DNA from 3 places in the Mesobacillus sp. QJM3NY_10 genome. Region 1 is predicted to be linked to each of the others. Evidence: riboswitches for the same ligand, from Rfam matches in the RefSeq annotation. Region 1 holds a riboswitch; each other region holds the start of a gene.
What was found. A riboswitch is a leader RNA that binds a small molecule or an ion and turns the genes downstream of it on or off. The one in region 1 is predicted to bind lysine.

Region 1 (4,783 bases):
CATAAAATGGGCAGTTATGAAAAGGTTGGGGAGTTGGAGTTTTAAAAAAGAAGGCACTTCTGCACTTGAGCCCCGCAGAGGTGCCTTTTCGTTTTAGTTACTGCCGAGCCCTTCAGTATTCTGCAGCACGATTCTCCAACCATCGGGATCGGCAATCGTCACACCGGCATTTTTCCAATACGGATTTTCCGGCTCGACTTCCGGATAGCCCATATCATGCAGCCGCCCAGCGATTGCGTCTAGCGCTTCCTTGTCAGGAATGTAGAAGACTAATAGATTGTCTTCTGTGGGCGCGGGACAGGGACTGCCATTTTCATGCTGGGTAAACTCAAGGTGATAGCTCAAATCAGGCAGGCCAAGCATCACCCCGTCATAGCCATCATGTTTTTCAAATGAACCTACTACTTCAAGCCCTACACCATCACGATAAAATTCAACGACCTTTTCCAACTGATCCGTTGGCCGTGCAATCCTGAATTGGACAGCAGGCATTTTTTCAGACCAAGATTTCTTCATCTTCAGCACCTCGCTTCAATACTTTAGTTTTATAATATTGTAAAAAAACACATTTGAGGTCGGAGATAGGAATGAGAATTTCTCAGACTTTCGATGTAGTTTGTTATAATTAAGATGATATTAAATTAAGAGGTGTTTACATGACCCTTGGTCTTGTTTTAGTCATCATTATTCTCATTGGAGCACTGCTGGCAACATTGTTATTGTCCGGCAAGGGAGACGAGGAATATAGCAAAGCCACGAAAAAAAACACGACGAACCTGACAATGATTTATGTGGTGGTTATTTTGTTATCATTCATTGCCGTTGGGGTTTATATTAGGTGGTTTGTTTAGGAGTTTAAAAAAGGTCAGCCCTTCATAATCGGGCTGACCTTTTCGTTTATACAAACAGGCAAAGCAACAAAATAAATCCTAATCCTGCTACTGAAATAATCGTTTCAAGCAGTGTCCATGTTGCGAATGTTTCTTTCATGCTAAGACCAAAGTATTCTTTGAACATCCATTTCTATTATGAAATTCTTTTGGACTAAACCTAACGGAGGTTCATTGCTTTTTCAACTTCTATTACAAGTTCTGTTGGTTTCATTCCTAAAGCCACTGCAATTCTAAAAAGATCATCGAGTGTTAGATCATACTTAGCGCTTTCTATATCGCTGATAGATTGTAAACTTATACCGCTGTATAAAGCCAGGTCCTCTTGTGTCAATTGTTGTTCGGCTCGCAGTCTTTTAATGGTTTTTCCTAACTCATGAGTAATGTTCATGGAGTTATCCCCTTTTCTCATATTTTTCGCATAGTGCTAGCTGAATAAAAATCGTCACACTACCATTTTATGTTTTAGCTGATTTTATATATATTATTTACTTTTTATTCACTTTTTGCATGCTGTGAATCCAGCAAGAATTTATAAGGAATCGTGTACCTTCTTATTTTGTTCCCACTGATGCATTCTAAGAACTATCATAGCATCTCCTAGAAAAAGAAAAAATAAGAGATGATATTGAAAAAGTAATAGAATCAGCAAGCCATTTTTCGGATGAAAAGTAAACTCTTTCAAAAAGTAAAAGGGTTAAATTAAAATAGGGATAAAAGATTACGATCACATAAATAAAGGGAATGTGCCCTTAGGGAAGCAATCGTGGGGTTAAAGGTCACATAAAAGGACATAATGTTCCCTTAGAGAAGCAATCTTGGAGTTAAAGGTCACATAAAAGGAGATAATGTGCCCTTAGGAAAGCAATCGTGGGGTTAAAGGTCACATAAAAGGAGTTAATGTGCCCTTAGGGAAGCAATCGTGGGGTTAAAGGTCACATAAAAGGAGTTAATGTGCCCTTAGGGAAGAGATTGTGGGGTTAAAGGTCACATAAAAGAAGATAATGTGCCCTTAGGGAAGCAATCGTGAAGTTAAAGGTCACATAAAAGGGGATAATGTGCCCTTAGGGAAGCAATCGTGGAGTTAAAGGTCACATAAAAGGAGATAATGTGCCCTTAGGGAAGCAATCGTGGAGTTAAAGGTCACATAAAAGCCCGGAAGAAGGCGATACTTCTTCCGGGCTTTGTATTTTACTCATAATGAGTTGAAATCCACTCTCCTTTGACTAAGAGGTTTTTCTTTAAGACTCTTCTTATGGCTTTCTTGGGCAGAATCCCATATGTCCATTCAAAAATTGCTGATGTGGTTACTCTCCGATCCGGGAAGAGTAATTGAAAGCTTTTAACAGTGCGTAGCACCATAGAATCAACCGGTTCCCTGGAGTCACAATGATTGCATATAATCCGCTTTCGCTCGAAAACCTCCAAAAACTCCCCGCACTCTCCACAAATAACCCCTTTCCTCAACATACCAAAATCATAACCTGGTACTCTGCTATATGGTGATTTCGTAATATGCAATGACAATAGAGCCTCGGCCAGCTTGGTATGCTTGCTCGTTAATTTTGATGAGGTTCTGTTCATTTTATTCATAAAGCGGTTGAGTTGGTTTGGCAAAATAATGGGTGATTTTAATGGTGCTTGCAGTAGGGCAAATTCAGGGTTGATGAACACGAGGTGAGGTTCAAGTGGGGTGTAAAATCCCAGGCTCTTCAGCAGTTGTTTCAGGAGTGTTTCTGCTCTATTTAGTTGGTGTAGGGGGTTTTTGGTTTCTAACCCTGCGACTGTTTTAAATTTGTCACCATCCAGATAATAGTCCCCTTCAAGGTTTTTTACTTCAAAAAGGTGTAGGCGGTCCTGTGTAATCACGAGAGAATCGATTTGAAAAAGGGTGCCACTCACTTCGAGGAGCAGGTCGTTGATAATGAGACTCTCAACTCGGTAATTCGTAAACCATTTGTCAAACTGCACTTCACCTTCATACCCTTTTTCAAGCGTTCTCAGGTTTTGGGCATCTTTCTCTTCCAGTTCCATTCTGCGATTCAAAGCTTCCAATATCTCTAATTCTTCCGGTTTGGTTCTTTCTTTTACTATCATATTCCACTTCCTTTCTTTTTCATTTTAAAAGACTGTCAAATAAAAATCAGTGAACATTCTTGGACATTTATGATACTATTAAGCTAATTTCATATGATCTTATCAGGTCGGTGAGGTAGAGGAGCGAATAACAAAAGTAGTCCATCGGAGTATGACATCGTTGATGGTGGCTGAAAGGGTTGTTTGCCGAAGCGTAATCAGGGTCAAACTGATTACTGCTGGGATGCTTTCTGAACAAGGAGCAGACTGTCATGCGGGGTTTGTGCATGGAGAACTACTGATCGAAATGGAGGATAACGTATATTGTAAAAGCAATGATAGGTTATTTTCTGTCATTGCTTTTTTGCAGACAAAAGCCTTTCCATTATCCCCTTCTATCAAACTCCTAACGCACTCCCCAGGCATTCACAATTTTTATCTATCCAAAGGGGAGAATCTTCTTGAGAACCATCTATAAAAATGGAACGATCTATACATTCAATTCACGCAATCCAATTGTACAGGCTGTGGTCATCGAAAATGGCCGTTTTATCGATATGGGAACTACCGCGGATATGGTGCTGCAATGGGGCAGCAAGGCACAAACCATTGACCTGGAAGGGAAGACAGTTACGCCAGGCTTGATTGACAGCCATCTTCACCTGTCCATCATGGCGGATAGTTTTATCAATCTCGATTTTGTCGGAATCACGACCAAACATGAGATGCTGGCAAAAATTCAGGAAAAAGCCAGCCAGCTTGAGCCGGGCGAATGGATTGTCGGCAGCAGCTGGGATGAGAATCTTTTTACCGACGGAGGGATTCCGACGATAGCAGAGCTGGATTATGTGGCGCCAGCCAACCCGTTATTTTTAACAAGGACGTGCCTGCATGCGACCCTCGTCAACAGCAAGGCGCTCGAAGTGAGCGGCTATCATCAGTCGATATCGGTTCCGGAGGGCGGCACAATCGTACTCGATGAAATCACCAAGCAGCCGACGGGACTGTTCCTCGAGTCAGCGGCGAATCTGGTCAGACAGCACATTCCTGAACGCTCGTACGACGACTGGAAAAAAGCGATGAGACAGACGATGCATTTTGCCATGAGTAAAGGGCTGACGAGCGTGCATACGAATGATCCACTCTATCTTGGCGGACTTGAAAAAACGTGGGACCTATTCAATGAACTTTTAAATGGAGAGCAGCTCGGTTTGCGCAGCAATCTCCTAATCAACCATGAGTTTTTACCAAACCTAAAAGAAGCTGGAATGTACACTGGTTATGGCAATGATACCCTGCAAATCGGTGCGGTGAAAATTTTTGCCGATGGAGCATTTGGCCGGAGAACCGCGCTGTTGTCAGAACCATATAGCGATGCGCCAGGTCAGTATGGTGATGCGATGTATGACCAGGAGCATTTATATGAAATCGTGAAAGGTGCACGGGAACTGGACATGCCGATTGCAGTCCATACAATTGGCGACCAGGCACTGGAGAATGTTCTCGACGTGCTGGACAAGTTCCAGGCAGTGGCTTATCGAGACCGGCTAATCCATGCGCAGGTTTTACGAGAGGAATTGATCCCTAGACTAAAGTCGCCAAGCAGAATTGCCGATATCCAACCGCGCTTTATCGCAAGTGACTTCCCATGGGTTCAGGAGCGTCTCGGCGTAGAACGAATCAAGCTTTCTTACGCATGGAAAACCTTGATGGAAGCAGGTGTCATATGTGCCGGAGGCTCTGATTCTCCGGTTGAACCAGTCGATCCGATTTTGGGAATCCATGCGGCAGTAACAAGGAAAAAGCCGGGGGAAACT
Region 2 (4,783 bases), 1.9 Mb from region 1:
GCCCTTTGGTATGCTTAAGCCCCTTTTCTGGCCGTTTTTAATGACGAATTTTCCTCAGGAGCATGTTTTATGTGACCTTTACCTCCCGCTTTTCTCTTTAAAAGGCACATTATCCCCTTTTATGTGACCTTTACCTCCCGCTTTTCTCTTTAAAGGGCACATTATCCCCTTTTATGGGACCTTTACCTCCCGCTTTTCTCTTTAAAGGGCACATTATCCCCTTTTATGGGACCTTTACCTCCCGCTTTTCTCTTTAAAGGGCACATTATCCCCTTTTATGGGACCTTTACCTCTTGGTTCTCACTTTAAAGGGCACATTTCCCTTTATGTGACCTTTACCTCTGGCTTCCCACTTTAAAGGGCACATTATTCCCTTTTATGTGACCTTTACCTTTGGCTTTTCACTTTAAAGGGCACATTATTCCCTTTTATGTGACCTTTACCTCTGGCTTCCCACTTTAAAGGGCACATTATTCCCTTTTTACTAAACAGGGAACATATTTATCTTTTATGTGACCGGTTTCTCTCCCTTTTCCCAAAAGGGAGGACATATTTACCTTTTATATGCCCGGTTTCTCTCGCTTTTGCTAAACAGGGAACATATACACAAATAGCCTTCCCAATAACGTGCACCGGGAAAGCTATTTTTCTCCTGATTAATTCGTCTTAACAGCTTCGGAGTAAAGTTCAAATGCTTCATGCAATGATTCCACCGCGTTTACCATTTTTTTCTCATCAACTACGGTGGAGACTTTGATTTCAGATGTGCTTACCATCTTCACCTGGATACCGTGTCCTTCAAGGACTTCAAACATTTTGGCAGCTACACCTGGATTTGAAACCATTCCTGAACCTACAATCGACACCTTTGCCAGACCGGTTTCGGATTCGACCGCCTGATAGTTCAAAGCTTCTTTATTGCGTTCCAATACGTCCAGTGCCTCTGGGAGGTCGTTACTCTTAATGGAGAACGAAATATTGGCTAACCCTGCTTCTGTACGGCTCTGGACGATGATATCGACATTGATGTGGTTCTGTGCAAGTGTTGTGAATATAGTTGAAAGTCCTTTTAATGAAGTGCTTACTCCAAGGACTGATACTCTCGTAATTTGGTCTTCAAACGCTACTCCGCGTACGATTAGATTCTGTTCCATTTCATTCTCCTCCTCGATGATCGTGCCTCTTTCTTTTTCCATGCTGGATCTTACTTCAAGTGGCAATCCATAGTTTTTCGCAAATTCAACCGCTCGCGGATGGAGCACTCCTGCCCCGAGATTTGCCAACTCTAGCATTTCATCATATGAAACGCTCAGCAATTTTCTCGCGCTTTTCACATATCTTGGGTCAGTCGTAAAAACGCCGGTCACATCAGTATAGATATCGCATTTATCAGCCTTCAGTGCCGCCGCAAGGGCTACTGCCGTTGTATCTGACCCGCCGCGTCCAAGTGTCGTGATATCACCGTCATCCGTAACACCCTGGAATCCCGCGACAATGACCACCTTGCCAGTCTCTAAGTCCCTGGCAACCCTGTCTGTGTCAATATCGACAATCCTGGCGTTGCCGTGGACAGCTTCTGTTTTGATTCCAGCCTGCCAGCCTGTATAGGAAACGGCATCGATGCCATTTTGCGCCAATGCCATGGAAAAAAGTGCGATGGTAATTTGCTCTCCTGTTGTCAAAAGCATATCCATTTCTCTTTTTGATGGCGCGCTGGAAATATCATTCGCCATTTCGACAAGATGGTCCGTCGTCTTCCCCATTGCTGAAACGACTACGACCACATTGTTGCCGTTCTGCAGTTCCTCCGCTGTCCTGCTTGCTGCGTTCCTGATCCTTTCGACGCTTCCCACTGATGTTCCACCGAATTTCTGTACAATCAATCCCATACGTTTCCCCTGCCTCTTCATTCTTATTTTGCCTCTAATAGAGAGTTTCATGGCTACGCCGCATATGTATTTTCCCCGGTCCTCTTTTAAAAAAGGTCCATAAAAACAGAAAAAGCAATGGAAGTGGCTCCCATTGCTTGATAAACGTGTATATACGCTGCAACATGAGATAGCACTCCAAGATGGCAATCTTGACAATCCAGCGTTTATTCAACGAAGGACCAGCGAGAAAATCGATAGGCATTTCCCCACTTCGGCGAACATCCCCTTTCAAAGTCCATCCTCGAATCCTACAATTCTCCTGACTTTTACTCTTGAAGTTCGCACCTCTATCTTCACTTTAATGCTCTAAAGTGATAGCTATATGAAATTTTTATCATTATAGCACACCTAAAAATAGAATGCTACATTAATTCTGTAATTTCTGATATAGTTCCTCCGCAACATTAGCTGGAAGTCCGGCAGCATTCAGCTCTTCCAAAGAGGCTTCTCTCATTTTTTTCACCGAGCCGAAATGCTTCAACAGAGCTTTCTTGCGCTTTTCGCCTATGCCCGGGATATCATCAAGCAGTGATTGAAAGGCACTTTTGCCCCTTAACTGGCGGTGGAAGGTAATCGCGAACCGGTGGACTTCATCCTGGATTCTTTGCAACAGGTAAAACTCCTGGCTGTTTCGCGGTAGTTCTATTACCTGCAGCGGGTTACCATAGAGGAGCTGCGAAGTCCTGTGCTTGTCATCCTTGGCCAGGCCGGCAATCGGAATATCCAGCCCAAGTTCATTCTCAAGCACATCACGCGCTGATTCAATATGTCCTTTTCCGCCATCGATGATAATCAAATCCGGAAGCGGCAATCCCTCTTTCAGGACACGAGTATACCTGCGCCTTACGACTTCCCTCATCGATTCATAGTCATCCGGACCTTTTACTGACTTAATCTTATATTTGCGGTATTCCCTTTTTTCGGGCTTGCCGTCGATAAAAACAATCATCGCTGATACCGGATCGGTTCCCTGAATGTTGGAGTTATCGAAGGACTCAATCCGATGAGGGGTGTAGATGCCCATTTGCTTGCCAAGGTTTTCAACAGCCTTGATGGTCCGTTCCTCATCACGGTCAATTAACGAAAACTTCTCTTTCAGGGCGATACCGGCATTCTTGGACGCTAGATGGACGAGCTCCTTTTTCTTTCCGCGCTGCGGTTTTAGCACTTTGACTTCAAGCAGACCCTCTGCTAGTTCAAGGTCCACGCCCTCAGGAACCAATACTTCCTTTGGCTTGAAATGCTCATTTTTTGAGTAAAATTGGCCCAGGTATGTGAGAATATCTTCTTCAGGTTCATTGTAGATTGGAAACATCGAAACCTCTCGTTCAATCAATTTTCCCTGACGGATAAAGAAGACCTGTACACACATCCAGCCCTTGTCGACAGCATAGCCAAACACATCCCGGTCGGTAAAATCAGTCGTGGTCATCTTCTGCTTTTCCATCGTTGCCTCAATATGGACGATCTTGTCGCGAAATTCCTTGGCACGTTCAAAATCAAGTTCTTCGGCAGCCGCAGCCATTTTCACCGTCAAATCTTCCTTGATTTCTTTATATCCCCCGTTGAGGAAACGTGTAATCTCATCTGTAATCTGCTTATACTCTTCCTTGGCTACGTCCTTGACACAGGGAGCAAGGCACTGCCCCATATGATAATAAAGGCAGACACGATCAGGCAGCGTAGAACACTTCCGGAGCGGATAAATCCTGTCCAGCAGTTTTTTCGTCTCATTCGCCGCCTGTACATTGGGATACGGCCCAAAATATTTGCCGCTGTCCTTTTTTACCTTTCTCGTAATAATCAGCTTTGGATGCCGTTCGGCAGTCAGCTTGATGAACGGATATGATTTATCATCCTTGAGCATGATGTTATATTTTGGATCATATTTCTTGATCAGGTTGATTTCAAGAAGCAGCGCTTCCATATCCGAGGAGGTGACGATATACTCAAAATCCTCAATTTCATTAACAAGACGGAGAGTTTTTCCGTCATGCGATCCTGTAAAATAAGAGCGCACCCTATTCTTCAATACCTTCGCTTTCCCAACGTAAATAATGGTCCCCTGCCTGTCCTTCATTAAATAACAACCTGGCTGGGCAGGGAGAAGAGCAAGCTTATTCCTGATCTGTTCATTCATGCCGTTCACCTCCTGTTACGGTGTCCATTTATATAGAATAATCTTATGATAGACTGGGTCAAAAATTTTTCCTGAAGTAAATGTTTCTACCTTTTCTAGCTTCCCTCCAGAATCAAAGCCCTGGGAATGGAAGCCGTCCACAACACTGTTCGTTAAATAAATCGTCTTGCCTTTATATAACCCCTGATCGTGAAGGAAATTCCTATAGGTATAGATTCGTTTATGCGGAAAAGGCATTTCAAGATACTGAAGCACCCTCGTTTCTTCCCATGTATACAGAACGAAGGCCTCTGGCTGCTCCTCCAGATAGTGGGCAAGCTGATAGACCGCTGGTTCGATTGCAGCCTGTTTTTGAATATAGCTTGAAGAAATCATTGCCTGGGCAATGATAACGGTGACTACCAAAAAACTGACATACACCCCTGCCCTTTTTTTAAAAAAGACAGTCAGACCAACAAACACGAGCAATAGCGCGATTGGCAGTATATGCCTCGGCTTTTCAATATTCTGGGCAAAAAGTGCCCAAGCACCGTATGCGAACAGCAGCAGTGCACCCAATAAAAAGCTGCCTTCCTTATAAACTTTACTTTTCGATACTGGCAAAAAAATTAATATGCCGATAACTATATATAATACCATCAAAACAGTTGTTCGTGAAAAGATTCCCCACCACAAAATGTTGGTAAACAAGAATGCTTTCATCCGTGCCCAC
Region 3 (4,783 bases), 1.4 Mb from region 1:
AAGGCGAATATCTGAGATGGCATCAGCATGGCTGCGGAGGTTGTTCAGTTCCTTCGCTACCCAAACGATAAAGACAACTTCTACTAGCCCTGCAAGAGCAACACCATAGTTATTGATGAAAGCATCCGCTGAGTCAAGGAAGTTCAAACCACCCTGAGTTGCAAACAGGACAGAAATCAAAGCTGATAGACCGCCGCCGATTGCAACAGCTTTTGTACGGGAAACATTGAATTTATCCTGCACACCTGCAACATAAGTCTCAACGATTGAAATTAGTGAAGACAGTCCCGCCAGTGTCAAACTGACAAAGAACAATACTCCGAATGCTGCGCTGAAGGCAGGCAATTCATTAATGATCTGCGGGAATACCGCAAATGCAAGGATGACACCTTTGCTTACTACTTCGTCAATTGGAGCACCTTGCTGCATTGCCATGAAGCCCAATGCTGCAAATACCCCGATACCAGCCAGCAACTCAAAGGAAGAGTTAGCAAATGCTGTAATGAATGCATTGTTTGTAATATCAGATTTCTTAGGAAGATAACTTGAGTAAGTGATCATGATGGCAAAAGCAATGGATAAACTGAAGAAAATCTGTCCATAAGCCGCCACCCATACTTTACCATTCAGGATTTGGCTCCAGTCTGGCTTGAAGAATGCATTGACACCATCAATCGCTCCATCAAGAGTCAATGCGCGAACAACGATTACAAAGAATAAAATAACAAGTGCCGGAATAAAAATCTTGTTCGCAACTTCAATACCTTTCTTGACTCCCTTGAACAAAATACCAAGAGTGATGACCCAAACAATGACCAATGGAAGGAATACACCTGGTACGATACTTCCAACTTGACCAGCGTCAACTACCTTTAAATAATCACCTACAAGGAATGATAGCGGGTCATCTCCCCACTGCTTGCTTAGTGAAAAATAAGCGTAAGACATTGCCCATGCAATGATTACTGCATAATAAGTCGAAATGACAAAGGATACGGCAAGCTGCCACCAGCCAATCCACTCAGCACCTTTACGCATTTTAAAGTAACTTAATGGTGCAGACCCGCGGTACTTATGACCGATCGTGAATTCCAAAATCAAAATTGGAATACCTGCTGTCAAGAGTGCGAATAGGTATGGGAAGAAGAATGCTCCTCCGCCATTCTCATATGCTACTCCCGGGAAGCGCCAAATATTTCCCAACCCGACTGCCGATCCTACTGCGGCAAGAATGAATCCTGCCCTCGTTCCCCACTGTGGACGATTTTCCATTTTTAATCCCCCTCGCCTTCTAATCACCTGGAAAATGTTGATAATTAGAAAGTTTTATATTTTCAGATTATTTAGTCTAGGAATAGTATAGCTAGTTTTTAATTGCTTGTCAAAATATTATTTTGGTCATAATAAAATTTTTCCTAAAAAATTTTCCCAACTATACCAATACTCCCTATTAATTAGGATTCTATTCCTACTTTTTTCAAAATATGAAAAAAGCTGTCTGAAAGTCAGACAGCCTTAACATTATTCTGCAAGATTTTCTTTTAACACTTCTTCCTGGGTTGTCTTGCTTCCAAAAATGAAAGCAAAGGCAACAAGCAAGATTGCCACAGCCGCAAGTGCTCCTAAAGTGCTGCCAGTGAAACCAATGATCAGGAATCCGACAGATGCTATCGCAGCGGAAATCAAAGCGTATGGCAGCTGGGTCATGACATGGTCTAAGTGGTGTGAGCCAGCTCCTGTTGATGAAAGGATCGTAGTATCGGATATTGGTGAGCAGTGGTCACCAAAAACCGCGCCCGCCAATACTGCTGCTAATGCTGGCAGCATAAGGTTGATATCAGCTGCAGCAGCGATGTCCCCGGCAATTGGAAGCAGGATGCCGAATGATCCCCATGAAGTTCCTGTTGAGAAAGCCATGATTCCAGCTACGAGGAATAGCAGGAACGGCAGGAATGAGATATTAATATTAGAGCTTTCAACAATACCAGCAAGATACTTGCCAGTTTCAAGTCTTCCAATCAAATCAACAATGACCCATGCGAAGAACAGGATATAAATAGCCGGGAGCATTGACTTAATGCCCTCAACAATTCCTTTGCCAAAAACATTGGCATTGACGCCTTTTAACACTACTGCCTGCCTTACAAACAGAATCAGTGCAACAGCTAGTCCAAGCAATCCGCCAGTAACAAGAGACTTCGTTACATCTGTGTTTTCGAAAATCGCTAAGATGGTAACATTGCCTTCCACAGCGCTTGCTCCAGTCCAAAGCATCATGCCTACAGTTCCAGCGACAAGGGCTACAATCGGCCATACAAGGTCTCCAACTGTCCCTTTTGTGCTTGTAGGAAGGTCATCCTTCAGTTCGCCCGGTACAGGCTTGTCCTGTGGAACGACGATTCCTTCCGTGATCGCACGTTCTTCATGCTTTTTCATAGGTCCAATTTCGATATTTCTTAGAGCTACGATAAAGACCATCGCTAACGCTGCAAGTGCGTAAAAGTTCATTGGCGCCATTTGCATGAACGCTGAAAATGCCGTATATTCGCTAACTCCATGAGCAGCGAGGATGGTACCAATCAACGCAATAATGTAAGCACCCCAGCTCGAAATTGGGGAAATGACACAGACAGGTGCAGAAGTAGAGTCGATCAAGTAAGCAAGCTTTGCACGAGAAACCTTTTGTCGGTCTGTGATCGGGCGTGTAATTTGACCGACTGCCAAAGCATTGAAATAATCATCAATGAAAATAATAACGCCTAAAAATGCGCCGACAAGCTGTGCTCCGACTCTTGTTTTCACACGCTTCATCGCCCATTCGCCAAACGCACGGCTTCCGCCTGAAATGGAAATGAACGCTGTGATTGTACCCAATAATAATAGAAATAGGATGATGTACAGGCTATACGTGTTCAGTTCGCCATCTGCGACAACAATCCCCTTGATCGCGTCCCACATAATTGCAAATGTTTCTGCGATATTAAATTCAGCGAGCAAAAAAGCCGCTGCGATGATGCCTGTCCCCAAAGACAATAGCACTCGCCTTGTGATCACTACCATTAAGATTGCCACTAATGGCGGCAGCAATGAAAAAATTGTGTTCTCCATTCTTTCTTTCTCCTCCTTGTTTTTGACAGGGGGAAACTTTTACATGAAAAGAGTTGTAGCTACTTTTTAAAAATAAATAAAAAAGGGCAACGATAGAGAACATTCTATCGCTGCCCTTAATAAGCAACTAGTGTCTCCATCACGATCTGTAGCTCCCCATTATGGATATACCTCCATAATGACAGTGATACTCTTGTTCAAAGTATCCCCAGCAATAAAAAATGTGACTCACTGATTATTGCTTCGGCAAAATTCCCTTTTAGCTGTGATCAACGTTGTCATCCTCACACAGCTTACTCTTGAATCCTGCGCCTCTACCCCATCGGAATGATGTGGTTTATTATTCAATTGATTTTATAATATAACAATATCGCTAACTTGACAACTGTTTTTATTGCCCAGGCGTACCTGGAACCTGAATAGCAGGTGGTACGACACCCCCGCCGCCATTATAAAATTGCGGTACTTTTCCAGGGTAGTAGAAGCTGCCAATCGGAATATTTTCCTGCACAGTGGCTATTTTAGTCGCAAACGGTATAATAATTTGGACGTTGACCTTGACTCTTACTGAAACATTGATTAACGTATTGTTGATTCCGTGCTCCTCGGTATCCCAGACCACATCTGAGGTCACATCCCCGATTGCATTGAATTTCACAGGAACTCTCGGGCCCATATTACCAAGAAGTGCATTATTGGTGGCCTGGCCCAATGGAACGTAATATATGATTCCTGCTTCCCTGTCCTCTTCATCGGTGACAAGCTCGACATCTGTCAGCATCTCGAGTGAAGTGAGATGCCCTCTTTCTGCTTCCTTCAGGTTCATTTGCACAATGTTAGTCGTTTCAGCTTTTACCCTGTTGATGATTTCGGTATTGAATTTCACTACAGTAGTCGTTCCGCCATCCACCGGAACAAATTCAATTACTTTATCAATATCCATCCCATTGGCAATCTTCTTATTGATCGCCTTATTGATTACAAGCGTGGCAATTTTTCTTGTCTGGGATTCCGCGTATTTCATCAATGTGGGCTCGAGCCCTTTATCTATGACCCACAATCCTGCTGCTGTTGAAAAGGAAAAAAAGACGAATGTCAGCAGGAATACATACCTGAAAGGCAAGGGCCCTTTTCGAGGCAGCCGCCGGCCGAATTTTGCCAAAACAAATCCCCCCTCTAAAGCTATATGTATGCTTCAAAGGGGGGAACTAGCCTAAAAAGTATTTAAAGTTTATGCCTGCAATTCTAAATTACCAATCTGGAAAAATTAATAATTAGCGGCGTACTCATATTTGATCACCGTATCACAGCTGACAATCATCAGGGATAGGTTCGATTGCAAATCAAGCTGGTATGGCTCTACTTTACGGCCGTTTTCTTCGAGAATACGGACAACAGGGCGCTCACTCAAGCCAGGATTCTGCTCAGCCACTACTCCCTTTCGCCCATCGCTTAACATAACGGTAAGGCCGACCGGATATATCGCCACTGCTCTTCGGAAGGCGTCGACTATCTTCGGATCAAACAGGCTGCCTGAACCCGAATAGAGGATTTCAAGGCCTTCATGCGGAAGCATCGCTGGCCGATATACACGATTAGAAGTAACGGCATCAAACACATCAGCCACACCAAGTATCTTTCCGAATAAGTGGATTTCGTCACCCTTCAATCCACG

Region 2: another riboswitch for lysine. It lies ahead of AC0VX7_RS17945 (aspartate kinase); the one in region 1 lies ahead of AC0VX7_RS03710 (amidohydrolase).
Region 3: another riboswitch for lysine. It lies ahead of AC0VX7_RS20730 (Na+/H+ antiporter NhaC family protein); the one in region 1 lies ahead of AC0VX7_RS03710 (amidohydrolase).

Annotation. Positions count from the first base shown of each region.
Region 1 covers NZ_CM149675.1:731,536-736,318, forward strand. The annotation lists gene AC0VX7_RS03680 (beta-propeller domain-containing protein) at 1-45, shown strand, start outside; gene AC0VX7_RS03685 (VOC family protein) at 94-516, opposite strand; gene AC0VX7_RS03690 (hypothetical protein) at 657-851, shown strand; partial or broken gene AC0VX7_RS03695 (GntT/GntP/DsdX family permease) at 898-1,020, opposite strand; gene AC0VX7_RS03700 (helix-turn-helix transcriptional regulator) at 1,051-1,302, opposite strand; gene AC0VX7_RS03705 (nuclease-related domain-containing protein) at 2,082-2,987, opposite strand; lysine riboswitch at 3,096-3,272, shown strand; gene AC0VX7_RS03710 (amidohydrolase) at 3,428-4,783, shown strand, end outside.
Region 2 covers NZ_CM149675.1:3,556,963-3,561,745, forward strand. The annotation lists gene AC0VX7_RS17945 (aspartate kinase) at 657-1,889, opposite strand; lysine riboswitch at 2,052-2,229, opposite strand; gene uvrC (excinuclease ABC subunit UvrC) at 2,299-4,071, opposite strand; gene AC0VX7_RS17955 (glycosyltransferase family protein) at 4,087-4,783, opposite strand, start outside.
Region 3 covers NZ_CM149675.1:4,092,602-4,097,384, forward strand. The annotation lists gene AC0VX7_RS20725 (sodium-dependent transporter) at 1-1,272, opposite strand, end outside; gene AC0VX7_RS20730 (Na+/H+ antiporter NhaC family protein) at 1,522-3,108, opposite strand; lysine riboswitch at 3,250-3,433, opposite strand; gene yunB (sporulation protein YunB) at 3,500-4,270, opposite strand; gene AC0VX7_RS20740 (HD-GYP domain-containing protein) at 4,376-4,783, opposite strand, start outside.